DNA from 3 places in the Mycobacterium sp. NGS62 genome. Region 1 is predicted to be linked to each of the others. Evidence: riboswitches for the same ligand, from Rfam matches in the RefSeq annotation. Region 1 holds a riboswitch; each other region holds the start of a gene.
What was found. Region 1 has a riboswitch for cobalamin ahead of metE (5-methyltetrahydropteroyltriglutamate--homocysteine S-methyltransferase). Riboswitches for the same ligand answer to the same signal wherever they lie in the genome.
Positions count from the first base shown of each region.

Region 2: it holds a riboswitch for cobalamin, as region 1 does, so the genes downstream of both, AC5Y49_RS14335 (PPE family protein) here and metE (5-methyltetrahydropteroyltriglutamate--homocysteine S-methyltransferase) in region 1, are expected to answer to the same signal.
Region 3: it holds a riboswitch for cobalamin, as region 1 does, so the genes downstream of both, AC5Y49_RS21920 (ABC transporter substrate-binding protein) here and metE (5-methyltetrahydropteroyltriglutamate--homocysteine S-methyltransferase) in region 1, are expected to answer to the same signal.

Region 1 covers NZ_JCALCK010000003.1:138,829-142,929, forward strand. The annotation lists gene AC5Y49_RS10035 (thiolase family protein) at 1-677, opposite strand, end outside; gene AC5Y49_RS10040 (SDR family oxidoreductase) at 764-1,414, shown strand; cobalamin riboswitch at 1,487-1,704, shown strand; gene metE (5-methyltetrahydropteroyltriglutamate--homocysteine S-methyltransferase) at 1,836-4,101, shown strand, end outside.
Region 2 covers NZ_JCALCK010000005.1:3,025-7,125, reverse strand. The annotation lists gene AC5Y49_RS14345 (NADP-dependent isocitrate dehydrogenase) at 1-926, shown strand, start outside; gene ephH (epoxide hydrolase EphH) at 913-1,743, opposite strand; cobalamin riboswitch at 1,853-2,012, shown strand; gene AC5Y49_RS14335 (PPE family protein) at 2,124-3,782, shown strand; gene trpS (tryptophan--tRNA ligase) at 3,831-4,101, shown strand, end outside.
Region 3 covers NZ_JCALCK010000014.1:12,984-17,084, reverse strand. The annotation lists gene AC5Y49_RS21930 (ATP-binding cassette domain-containing protein) at 1-390, opposite strand, end outside; gene AC5Y49_RS21925 (FecCD family ABC transporter permease) at 387-1,424, opposite strand; gene AC5Y49_RS21920 (ABC transporter substrate-binding protein) at 1,421-2,623, opposite strand; cobalamin riboswitch at 2,655-2,821, opposite strand; gene AC5Y49_RS21915 (ArsR/SmtB family transcription factor) at 2,867-3,247, opposite strand; gene arsM (arsenite methyltransferase) at 3,335-4,101, shown strand, end outside.

The sequences.
Region 1 (4,101 bases):
TTGAAGGCCGGCTTGAGCTGGGCCATCTTCTCCATCGGTGTGCCGCGGCGGATGCCTTCGTCTTTGAGAATCGTGTTGCCGTCCTGGTCCTTGATGGCAACGATCTCATCGTCGAACGCCCCGGAATCTTGTGCCGCAGCGGCCTTTTCGTGAGAATCGAGGGAGAACTGGTCGAGCGTGGTGCGGTCGAATCCCCACTGCTCGGCGATCATCTCGGCGCCGATGCCCTGGTTCGGGACGGCGCCGTCGTAGCGGTCCAGGAAGTCCTGCGGGAACGGCCTGCCACCGCCGGCGAGCGACGAGCCCATCGGCACCCGCGACATCGATTCCACACCGCCGGCCACGACGACGTCGTAGTGACCGGCGACCACACCCGCGGCCGCGAAGTGCACCGACTGCTGGCTGGACCCACACTGGCGATCGACGGTGATACCCGGCACGCTCTCGGGCCAGCCGGCCGTCAGCAACGCGGTGCGACCGATGTCGAGGGCTTGCTCACCGGCCTGCATGACACATCCCCAGATCACGTCGTCGACGATCTCGGGGTCGACGCCGGCTTTGCCGACGAGCCCGTTGAGCACCTGGGCGGACAGGTCGGCGGGGTGCACCCCGGACAGACCACCGTTGCGTTTGCCGATCGGTGAGCGCACCGCTTCGACGATGACGGCTTCAGCCATGACGTTCTCCTTTGACTCGTGTGCCTCGATTCTTGACCACGGCGCCGGGCGGGTCGGGGGCGGGGTTGCCGGGTAGCGTCGGCGGCATGGCACGCATCGTCGTCATCGGCGGCCACGGCAAGGTCGCCTTGCATCTGGCCCGAATCCTGACCGAGCGCGGCGACGCGGTGACGTCGGTTTTCCGCAATCCCGACCACGCCGAGGAAGTTGCCCTTACCGGGGCCACACCCGTCGTCGCCGACATCGAGCAACTCGACACCGACGCCCTGGCCGACCTGGTGGCCGGACATGACGCGGTGGTCTTCACCGCCGGCGCCGGTGGCGGCAATCCGGCCCGCACCTACGCCGTCGATCGCGACGCGGCCGTCCGGGTCATCGACGCCGCCGCCAAGGCCGGAGTTCGGCGCTTCGTGATGGTCTCGTATTTCGGCGCCGGACCCGGCCACGGTGTGCCGCAAGACGATCCGTTCTTCCCCTATGCCGAGGCCAAGGCCGCCGCCGACACCCATCTGCGCAGCAGTGACCTCGACTGGACCATCCTGGGACCCGGTCGGCTCACGCTCGATCCCGCGACCGGGCGCATCGCCGTCGGTGCCGCGCCGCATGGCCGGGAAGTCACCCGCGAGGACGTCGCGCTGGTGGCGGCGGCCGTGCTGCACGACGACGCGACGATCGGGCGAACCATCGAGTTCAACAACGGCGACGTGCCCATCGCCGAAGCACTGGCCGCCGACTAGGCGATCGCAAGCGCGGCGAAGCCGGGCGCGGGGGGTCGCCGTCATCAGACCTAGTAGTCTCGATTACGCAACTGGTTTGCCGTCGCCGCAAGGTGTCGGCATCGAGCGAGGCATGTTGGCTATGCGTCGCGAGAGGGAACCCGGTGAGAATCCGGGACTGTCCCGCAGCGGTATGCAGGAACGACCGCCGTCTAGAAGCACTGGTCAACGACCGGGAAGCGACGGCCATTAGGAGCACCACGTGGTGCATGCCTGCGAGTCCGAAGACCTGCCAGCTGTGCCGGACGCGCCGCGTCCGGCGGTTCACCGCCTCGTGGGATGGGCGTTGGCCGTACCGGTTGCCGTGCCCACCGGGCGCAGTGCACCCGATCGGCTGTGCGTCCGCTGGCGGTGACCACCACGTCGAGTGAAGGACGAACACGTGACCGCTCAGCCGTTTACCGCCACCATCACCGGCTCCCCGCGCATCGGTCCGCGCCGCGAACTCAAACGCGCAACCGAAGGCTACTGGGCCGGCCGGACCAGTCGATCCGAGCTGGAGTCCGTCGCCGCCACCCTGCGCCGCGACACCTGGGCGGAATTGGCGGCCGCGGGGCTGGACTCCGTCCCGGTGAACACGTTCTCCTACTACGACCAGATGCTCGACACATCGGTACTGCTCGGCGCGCTGCCGGCCAGGGTCGCGGACGTGGCCGACGAGCTGGACCGTTACTTTGCGGCGGCCCGCGGCAACGACGACGTCGCGCCGCTGGAGATGACCAAGTGGTTCGACACCAACTACCACTACCTGGTTCCCGAGATTGCGCCCGGCACCCGCTTCGAGCTGCATCCTGACAAGGTGCTCGCCGAGCTGAAAGAGGCCCGCGACCAAGGGATTCCCGCGCGACCGGTAGTCATCGGCCCGATCACCTTCCTGCTGCTGAGCAAGCCGGTGGATGGTGCCGGTACACCGATCGAACGCCTCGACGAACTGATCCCGGTGTACACCGAGTTGCTGTCGCTGCTGGCCGACAACGGCGCGCAGTGGGTGCAGTTGGACGAGCCCGCGCTGGTGACCGATGTCGCCGCCGACGCGGCCGCGCTGGCCGAACGCGTCTACACCGCATTGGGCTCGGTGGGCAGGCGGCCGGCGATCCATGTCGCCACCTACTTCGGCGATCCCGGCGCCGCGCTGCCTGCACTGGCTCGCACGCCGGTCGAGGCGATCGGCGTGGACCTGGTCCGCGGCGCCAACGCGGAGCTGGCATCGATTCCCGAGCTGGCCGGCAAAACGCTGGTCGCCGGTATCGTCAACGGCCGCAACATCTGGCGCACCGACCTGGAGTCCGCGCTGAGCCGGCTGGCGACGCTGCTGGGGTCGGCGCAGGCAGTTGCGGTGTCGACGTCGTGCTCGACGTTGCATGTCCCCTACTCCCTGGCTTTGGAAGAGGGCGCCACCGATCTGGACGACAACCTGCGCAGCTGGCTGGCGTTCGGCACCGAAAAGGTGCACGAGGTCGTCACGCTCGCGCGTGCGCTGCGCGAGGGCCGCGACGCGGTGGCCGACGAGGTCGCGGCCTCCAATGCCGCAGTGGCGTCGCGCCGTTCGGATCCGCGGCTGCACAACGGCCAGATCCGCGAGCGCATCGACTCGATCGTCGCATCGGGTAACCAACGCGGACCCGCGGCCGATCGCCGCAGCAGCCAACAGGAGCGGCTCCAGCTGCCGCTGTTGCCGACGACGACGATCGGCTCCTACCCGCAGACCTCGGCGATCCGCAAGGCCCGGGCGGCGTTGCGGACCGGCGAGATCGACCAGAGCGAGTACGTCGCACGGATGAAGTCCGAGATCGCCGACGTGATTGCCCTGCAGGAGCAACTCGGACTCGACGTGCTGGTGCACGGCGAGCCGGAACGCAACGACATGGTGCAGTACTTCGCCGAACAACTCGACGGATTCTTCGCCACCCAGAACGGCTGGGTGCAGTCCTACGGCAGCCGCTGCGTGCGCCCGCCGATCCTCTACGGCGACGTGGCGCGGCCGCATCCGATGACGGTCGACTGGATCACCTACGCGCAGTCGCTGACCGAGAAGCCGGTCAAGGGCATGCTGACCGGCCCGGTGACGATCCTGGCGTGGTCGTTCGTCCGCGACGACCAACCGCTGGCCGACACCGCCGAACAGGTTGCGCTGGCGATCCGCGACGAGACGATGGATCTGCAGTCGGCGGGCATCGGGGTCATCCAGGTCGACGAGCCCGCGCTGCGGGAGTTGTTGCCGCTGCGGCGTGCTGATCAGGACGCCTACCTGGCTTGGGCGGTCGGCGCATTCCGGTTGGCGACGTCCGGCGTCGCCGACTCGACGCAGATCCACACCCACCTGTGCTATTCGGAGTTCGGCGAAGTGATCGGCGCGATCGCCGACCTCGACGCCGACGTGACGTCCATCGAGGCGGCCCGCTCACACATGGAGGTGCTCGACGACCTCAACGCGGTCGGTTTCGCCAACAGCGTGGGCCCAGGCGTCTACGACATCCACTCGCCGCGGGTGCCGGCCGAGTCGGAGATCGCGACATCACTGCAAGCAGCGCTGAAAGCCGTTCCCGCGGAGCGGCTGTGGGTCAATCCCGACTGCGGACTGAAGACGCGCAGTATCGACGAGGTGAAGGCGTCGCTGCAGCACATGGTGAGCGCGGCGACGAAGGTGC
Region 2 (4,101 bases), on a different contig from region 1:
GGAACATTCTGGGCGGCACAATATTTCGCGAGCCGATCATGATTTCGAACGTCCCGCGGTTGGTTCCCGGCTGGAAGAAGCCGATTATCATCGGCCGTCACGCTTTTGGCGACCAGTATCGTGCGACGAACTTCAAAGTGGACCGCCCCGGGACCGTCACGCTGACCTTCACACCCAACGACGACAGCGAGCCGGTTGTGCATGAAATGGTGAGCATTCCCGAAGACGGCGGTGTCGTGATGGGGATGTACAACTTCAAGGAATCGATCCAGGACTTCGCCCGCACGTCGTTTGCCTATGGCCTGCAAGAGAACTACCCGGTGTATCTGTCGACCAAGAACACCATCCTCAAGTCGTATGACGGCATGTTCAAAGACGAGTTCCAGCGCATCTACGACGAGGAGTTCAAGGACAAGTTCGAAAAAGCCGGACTGACCTACGAGCACCGGTTGATCGACGACATGGTGGCGGCCTGCCTGAAGTGGGAGGGCGGCTATGTCTGGGCCTGCAAGAACTACGACGGCGACGTGCAATCCGACGCGGTGGCGCAGGGCTACGGTTCACTCGGGTTGATGACGTCGGTGCTGATGACCGCCGACGGTAAGACGGTCGAGGCCGAAGCCGCGCATGGCACCGTCACGCGGCATTTCCGTCAGTATCAGGAAGGCAAGCCCACGTCCACCAACCCGATCGCCTCGATTTTCGCGTGGACCCGGGGGCTGCAGCACCGCGGCAAGCTGGACAACACCCCCGAGGTCAGCGAGTTCGCTCAGAAGCTGGAAGACGTCGTCGTCACCACCGTCGAGGGCGGCCAGATGACCAAGGACCTCGCACTGCTGATCGGCGAGGATCAAGACTGGCAGACCAGCGAGGAGTTCCTCAACACGATCGCCGAGAACCTGGACAAGGCCCTCAGCTCGACCTGATCTCGCGGATCGGCGGGCTGTATTGGTCGAGGAAATCGGTGATGACTTCGGTGATGCGGCCCGGCGCTTCGAACATCGGGATGTGACCGACACCGTCGAGCTCCGTCACCTGCGTGCCCTTGGGAAGTTGGCCCCTGAAGTAGCGGTGGGATCTCGGCCCCGGAAAGACCCGGTCCTTTTCGCAGATCACCAGATGGGCGGGAACGGCGGTCTGCGCCAAGTCCGCCAGTCCGGGCATCAACAGCGCTTTGATCAGCAGCTGGAAGTAGGCCGGGCAGTGCGCAACGTCGTCGATGATCGCCCGGAGCTCGGCTTCGCTGACGCCCTCCGGTGATCCACTGATCGGCAGGGTGGCCAGCTGGCGGCTGAACGGTAGCTGCAACGCGCGCGGCCCGAGCCAGCGGGCCAGCGCCCATACCGGCATACCCAGCACGAACTTGGCGATCACCTCGAACTTGGTGGGGCTCCACCGCGTCCATCCGCCCGCCGGGGCGATTCCGGTGATGGTGCGGGCCCGGCCCCGGCTCTCCAGTTCGAATGCCACCCAGCCGCCCAGCGAGTTGCCGACGATGTGGGCGGTGTTCCAGCCCAGCTCATCGAGCTGCCGCTCCACGTGATCGGCCAGTACCTCCGAGCTCAGAAACCAGGTACCCGAGTAGGGCCCGCCGTTGTGGCCGGCCATCGTCGGGGCGAACACCTCATAGCGGCCGGTGTCGGCCAATTGCTGCGCGACGGTCTCCCATACCAGCTGCGAGATCAGAAAGGGATGTAGCAGCAGGACCGGTTCGCCGGTACCCAGATGAATTGGCGCGCGCATATGCCGACACTATGGCGATACCGCCGGTACTCGCAATTGCGCCAGTGGAATTGCATATCGCCGGCGTCTTGCGACTGATTCGCGAATGACGGGATTGGCATGCCATAATCCGCCGGTAAGGCGACGACGTTGCAGGAAGCCGGTGCAAGTCCGGCGCGGTCCCGCCACTGTCATCGGGGAGCGACCCTCATCCGCCACGGCTGCGAGCTGGAAGGCGAGGCGAGCAACGATCCGAGAGCCAGGACACTCGCGTCGTCGCATCCTGCTACCCGGGGCGGTGTACCCCGAGAGAGCTGACGAATCGCCATGCCATGCATGTCAGGGTCGGCCGTCGCGGCTGCCCATTTCGATAAACTTGTTGCGATTTCAGGTAGTGGGCGGTGACCGCGCCGATTTGGATGGCCGCGCCGCCGGAAGTGCATTCGACGCTGCTATCCAGTGGTCCCGGCCCCGGCTCGCTGCTGGCCGCTGCGACGGCGTGGAATTCGCTGGGCACCGAATACCTCGAGGCGGCTGAGGAACTCACCGCGCTGTTGGGGGCGGTGCAGGCCGGGACGTGGGACGGTCCGACGGCCGAGAGCTACGTGGCCGCGCACGCGCCGTATCTGGCGTGGCTGATGCAAGCCTCCACCGATAGCGCCGTCCGAGCGGCCCGGCATGAAACCGCCGCCACGGCCTACATCAGTGCGCTGGCGGCCATGCCGACGTTGGCCGAGCTGGCCGCCAACCATGCCGCCCACGCGGCGTTGGTGGCAACGAATTTCTTCGGCGTCAACGCGATTCCGATCGCGCTGAACGAGGCCGACTACGTGCGGATGTGGATTCAGGCCGCCACCGTGATGGGCACCTATCAAACTGTCGCCACCGCTGCGGTCGCGGCGTCACCGCAAACCACGCCTGCGCCGCAGATCATGAAAGCCGACACCTCGGCGGCCACTTCCGATCAGCCGTCACCGCTGCCCCCGGACCGTCAGGACGACGTCCTTGACTGGCTGAACAACAGCGGGTTCACCGACTTTTACGACAGGGTCTTCCAACCGCTGATCGACGGTCTGATGAGCGACCCGTTCTTCCAGGACATGTTCGCCGGGTTTGATCCCTGGCTACCGATACTCGGAAATCCGCTTACCTACCTCAACCCGGCCAACATCGCGTTCGCTCTTGGCTACCCGATGGACATCGGAACGTACGTCGCGCTGCTGTCGCAAACCTTCGGATTCATCGGGGCGGATCTCGCCGCCGCATTCGCGACGGGTAACCCCGCGACGATCGCTTTCACGATTCTGTTCACCACAGTCGAAGCGATCGGCACGATCATCACCGATACCATCGCGCTGCTCAAGACGCTGCTGGAGACGACCCTGCTCCCGGTTTTCCTACCGTTGCTGACCCTCCCGCTGATTCCGTTGGTGGCTGCCCCCATGTTGCTGGGCGGCGCCGTGGGCTTGGCGGGTTTGCATCTGCACGGCATCCCGGTAATGCCCGTCATCCCAGCCCCTCCGCCCCTGGCGTTGGCACTGGCGCCGACCCCGCCTCCCGTCCCGGCTCCGGCACCTGCACCGTCGCCCGTCCCCGCGCCGGCAACGGCCCCTGCGCCGCCGGCACCCGTGGCGCCACCGCCGGCGCCGTCGGCGCCACCGGTTGGTCTGACCATGGACGGGTTGGCCTACATGCTTGGTGGACTGACCGCCGATGCGCGGCGGGCGGCCAGCACCGGCGCCCGCCGGAAGAAGGCGCGACATGCCCAGGGTGCTCAGCCCTTAGTGGCTGCAGCGGCTATGGAAGACCAGGCCCCGGGTGGGCGGCACCGGCGGGCGGAGGTCACGCAACTGGGCCGCGGGTACGAATACATGGACCTGGAGCCAGAGCCGCCGGTCGTGGCCTCGGATCAGGGCGCGGGACCCATCGGATTCGCCGGGACCGAACGCACGGTGGCCGGGGCGCAGCCGGCGGGATTGACCACCGTGACCGGTGGCTCCTACTGCGGCGGGTCCACGGCGCCGATGATGCCCAGCACCTGGGATCACGTGCCCGACTGAGTGACCGTGGGCTGCCGGCCGGGGCCCGCGTGAAAAGATCGAGCCATCATGAACACCGCTACCGCAACCCGCCGGGTCTTCTCCGGTGTGCAGCCCACCTCTGACTCGCTTCACCTCGGCAACGCTCTGGGTGCGGTGACTCATTGGGCCGAGTTGCAGGACGACCATGACACGTTCTTCTGCGTGGTCGACCTGCACGCCATCACCATCCCGCAGGAGCCCGACGTGTTGCGGCGGCGCACGCTAGTCACCGCGGCGCAGTATCTCGCGCTGGGCATCGACCCGGCCCGCAGCACAATCTTCGTGCAAAGTCACGTGC
Region 3 (4,101 bases), on a different contig from region 1:
GTCGACCGCGGCCAGTGCCCAGTCGATGACGGCATTGTCGTCAGCTGTGAGCCGGGCGCCGCGGCTCAGGTACGGGATGCGGCCCAGCCCAACGAGTTCACGTGCTGAGAGCAGGCCCGGGTCGACTCGGTCGGTGAGCACCACAGCCACCCGTCGGGCCAGCTGATCGGGCGGCAGTGCAGCCAGGTCGCTGCCCTCCAGCAGCACCTGCCCGCCAAGGGCGGGCTGCAGTCCGCACAGGGTGCGGATCAGCGTGGACTTTCCGCATCCGTTGGGCCCCAGCAAAACTGTCAGCTCGCCGCGGCGGGCCACCGCCTGCAGCCCGGCGGCGACGGTGCTGGTGCGACGACGGCTGCGGTAGCCGATGGCCAGCTCACGCAACTCGATCATCGCTCGATGCCCACCCCGCGACGGCTGCGCAGCAGCACGACGACGACGATCGGTGCCCCGATCAGCGCGGTGACCGCGTTGACCGGAAGCACGGCGTCGCTGCCGGGTACCTGGCTGACGATCGCGCATCCCAGCGCGACGGCCGCACCCATCAGCACCACGCCGGGAACCAGCACCCGGTGATCGGAGGTACCCAGCGCAAGACGGGACAGGTGCGGTACCGCCAGCCCGAGAAAGGCGATCGGGCCGCAGAACGCGGTCGTCACACCAGCCAACAGCGACGCCGAGGCCACCGCGACCGTCCGGGCCCGCCCCACGTCGATACCCATCGTGCGGGCATATCCCTCGCCGAGCAGCAGCGCGTTGAGAGCGCGGACCGTCATCGCCGCGGCCGCCACGCCCACCGCGACGCACGGCAACAGCAGGCGCAAGTCGGCCCAGGTGGTGCCGGCGAAGCTGCCCAGCCCCCACAGCAGATACTGCTGGACGCGCTGCGGATCCGCATACACCAGCAGCACACTCACCACCGCGGTGCTGGCCGCGCCCACCATCACGCCGATCAACAGCAGCGTCGCGGCCGAACGCACCCAGCGGGCCAGCGCCAGCACCAGCGCCAGCACGATCGCGGCTCCGAACGCCGCAGCGAGCACCACGCCGGCGCGCCCGCCGCCGGCCAGGCCCGCGGTGAATCCGGCGCCCGATCCGGCGCCGGCGATCACCACGACGGCAACCCCCAGGCTTGCTCCCGAGCTGACGCCCAACACGTAGGGGTCGGCGAGCGCGTTGCGGAACAGGGTCTGCATCTGGAGTCCGGCCACGCCCAGGCCGGCGCCGGCTGCGATCGCGGTCAGCACCCGCGGTACGCGCATGCTCGCCACGATGACCTGCCAGCGGGGGTCCGACGGGTCGGCACCGGCCAGGATGCGGACGGTGTCCAACAGCGGCACCCGCACCGGCCCCAGGGCAATTCCCAGCACAGTCAGCACCGCCACCGCCGCGGCAAGCGCCGTCAGCGCGGCGGCCGCACGGCTCACGCGGCGGCGACCTGTCGATAGAACTCGAAGCGGTGGTTGGGCGCGAGCTCGGGATGCAGGATTGCCACCAGATCTGCCAACACCAGGTCGGGTCGGGCCACGCCGCGCTCCCAGTAGTCGTTGCCGCCGCCCGGGCCGATTGCCTCGGTTGACGACCAGACCTGCCCGTCGCGGACGGCGGTCAGTTCGCCGTAGCGGTTGTCGGCGGCCAGTGCGTCGTCGAGGGTTTTCCAGTCAGCGCTCACCAGCCACACCGGAGCATGTCCGGCCTTGGCGTAGACGGATTCGAAGCTCAGCTGCAGGCTTCCGGTTTGCGGGTCGCGCGACCACGGATAGTCACCGCCGGCGTCGACGATCAACCGGCCGGCGTAGTCGCCGCCGGCGGGCACCGACCAGGTGCCCTGGTACATGGTTCCGGGCAGCACATCGACGGGCCGCGCGCCGGCGGTCTTGGCCGCGACCGTGCGATAGTCGTCGCGCAGCCGGTCGTAGATTCCACCGGCCTTCTTTTCGGTGCCGGTCAGCGCGGCGAACACCTTGACCCACTCCGCCCGGCCCAACGGCGTGGCCTCGAGCCATTCGGCGTCGGCGACCACGTTGATCCCGGCGTCGCGCAGCTTGGCATAACTCGGGTCGTCGGTGCCCTGGGTCACCAGCACATCGGGATGGCCCGCGATCACCGACTCGACGTTGACCTGCTGGCCCGGCGCGTAGTCGGCCACCTTGCCGGCATCGACGCGTTCGCGGATCTGCGGGTTGACGGCGTTGGCGCTATTGGCCAGACCGGTGACCACCTCGGTCTGGTCGAGTTCGGCGATCATCCCCAGATGGGTGGTCGACGCCGAATACAGGCTGGCGACGGGCACCGTGATCTGCGGTGCGTGCGCCAGGTCGCCGGTCAACGCCGGCGCCGGGGACCCGCAACGCACCAGCACATAGGACTGTGGCGACCCGTTGGGGTAGGGCTGGTGGACGGTCAGCACCTGATAGCTGTTGTGATAGCTGATCGTGAAATTGGTGGCGTCTCGGACCGCCGACTTGTCCGGGAAGTAGTCGGCATTCGGGTCGAATTCGCTGATGCAGCTTGGCTTATCGGAGGCGCTGGTGTCGGACGGCTTCTTCGACGAGGGGGCGCATGCGCCCACGCCGAGCGCCAGGATGGTGACCCCGAGCAGGGCCACCCACGGCGGACGTGACATCGGTCAGCTCTCTCGGGGTACACCGCCCCGGTTCGCAGGACGCGATGACGGCAGTGTCCTGGCTTTCGGATCGCTGCTCGCCTCGCCTTCCAGCCGGCTGGCCGTGGCCGATGAGGGTCGCTCCCCGATGACAGTGGCGGGACCGCGCCGGACTTGCACCGGCTTCCTGCATCGTGATCGCCTTATCGGCGACATTGTCGCACGACGGGTGCGGCATCGGCCGCGGCCGCCAGCTTTGCCACCTTATTTTGGGGCACCGGCGAATACGCCGGCCAGTGCGTCTAGGGTTGCGGGTACTAGCCGGTAGTAAGCCCATTTGCCGCGCTTTGCGCGTTCGAGCAAGCCAGCCTCGACCAGGATCTTGAGGTGGTGCGACACCGTCGGCTGGGACAGGCCGACCGGGTCGGTCAGGTCGCACACGCATGCCTCGCCGCCCTCATGGCCTGCGATCAGCGATACCAGCCGCAGCCGGGTCGGCTCGGCCAGCGCCTTGAGCACCCCAGCCAGCCGCTCGGCGGCCGCCGCGTCGAGCACGCCGCCGGTGATCGGGCTGCAGCACGCCGCCAGATCGGCCACAAGCAGCGAGCGATTGGGGTCGGTTCTGGATGCGATCGTGGCGGGCATGACCCCAGTATGACACACGCATTGACAGCCATCGATGTTTTGTGCACTATGTTCGCATAGACAACCGTCAATGGAAGGAGTGGTCCGATGACCGCCGAACACAACGAGCTGCGCGATCAGGTCCAGGCAAGCTACGGCGCCGCCGCCGCCGCGGTGCGTAGCGGTGACACCAACAGCGATGTGCTGACCGCAGCGAGTTGCTGCGGGTCAAGCGATTCGGCCGATTTTGGGACCATCTTCGGCGCCGGCCTCTACGGCGCCGACGAGCACTCCGCGATTCCCGCCGAAGCACTCGCGGCGAGCCTGGGCTGCGGCAACCCGACCGCGGTCGCCGACCTACATCCCGGCGAGCGGGTGCTTGACCTGGGTTCTGGCGGCGGCATCGACGTGTTGTTGTCGGCGCGCCGGGTGGGTCCGCAGGGGTTTGCTTACGGCGTCGACATGACCGACGAAATGCTCGCTCTGGCCGAGGAGAACAAAGCCAAGGCCGGCGCTACCAACGTCGAGTTCCGCAAGGGCACCATCGAAGACATCCCGCTGCCCGAGGCCGCCGTCGACGTCGTCATCTCCAACTGCGTGATCAACCTGTCCGCCGACAAACCCGCCGTGATTGCCGAAATGTTCCGCGTGCTGGTCCCCGGCGGGCGGATCGGGATCTCCGATGTCGTCGCCGAAGATCAGCTCAGCGCCGCTGAGCGTGCCGAACGAGGCTCCTACGTTGGCTGCATTGCCGGAGCGCTGTCCAAGCAGGAGTACCTCGACGGGCTGGCCGCAGCCGGATTCACCGATGCCACAGTCACATTCACCCATGAAGTCGCCGAGGGAATGCACGGCGCGATCATCCGCGCGACCAA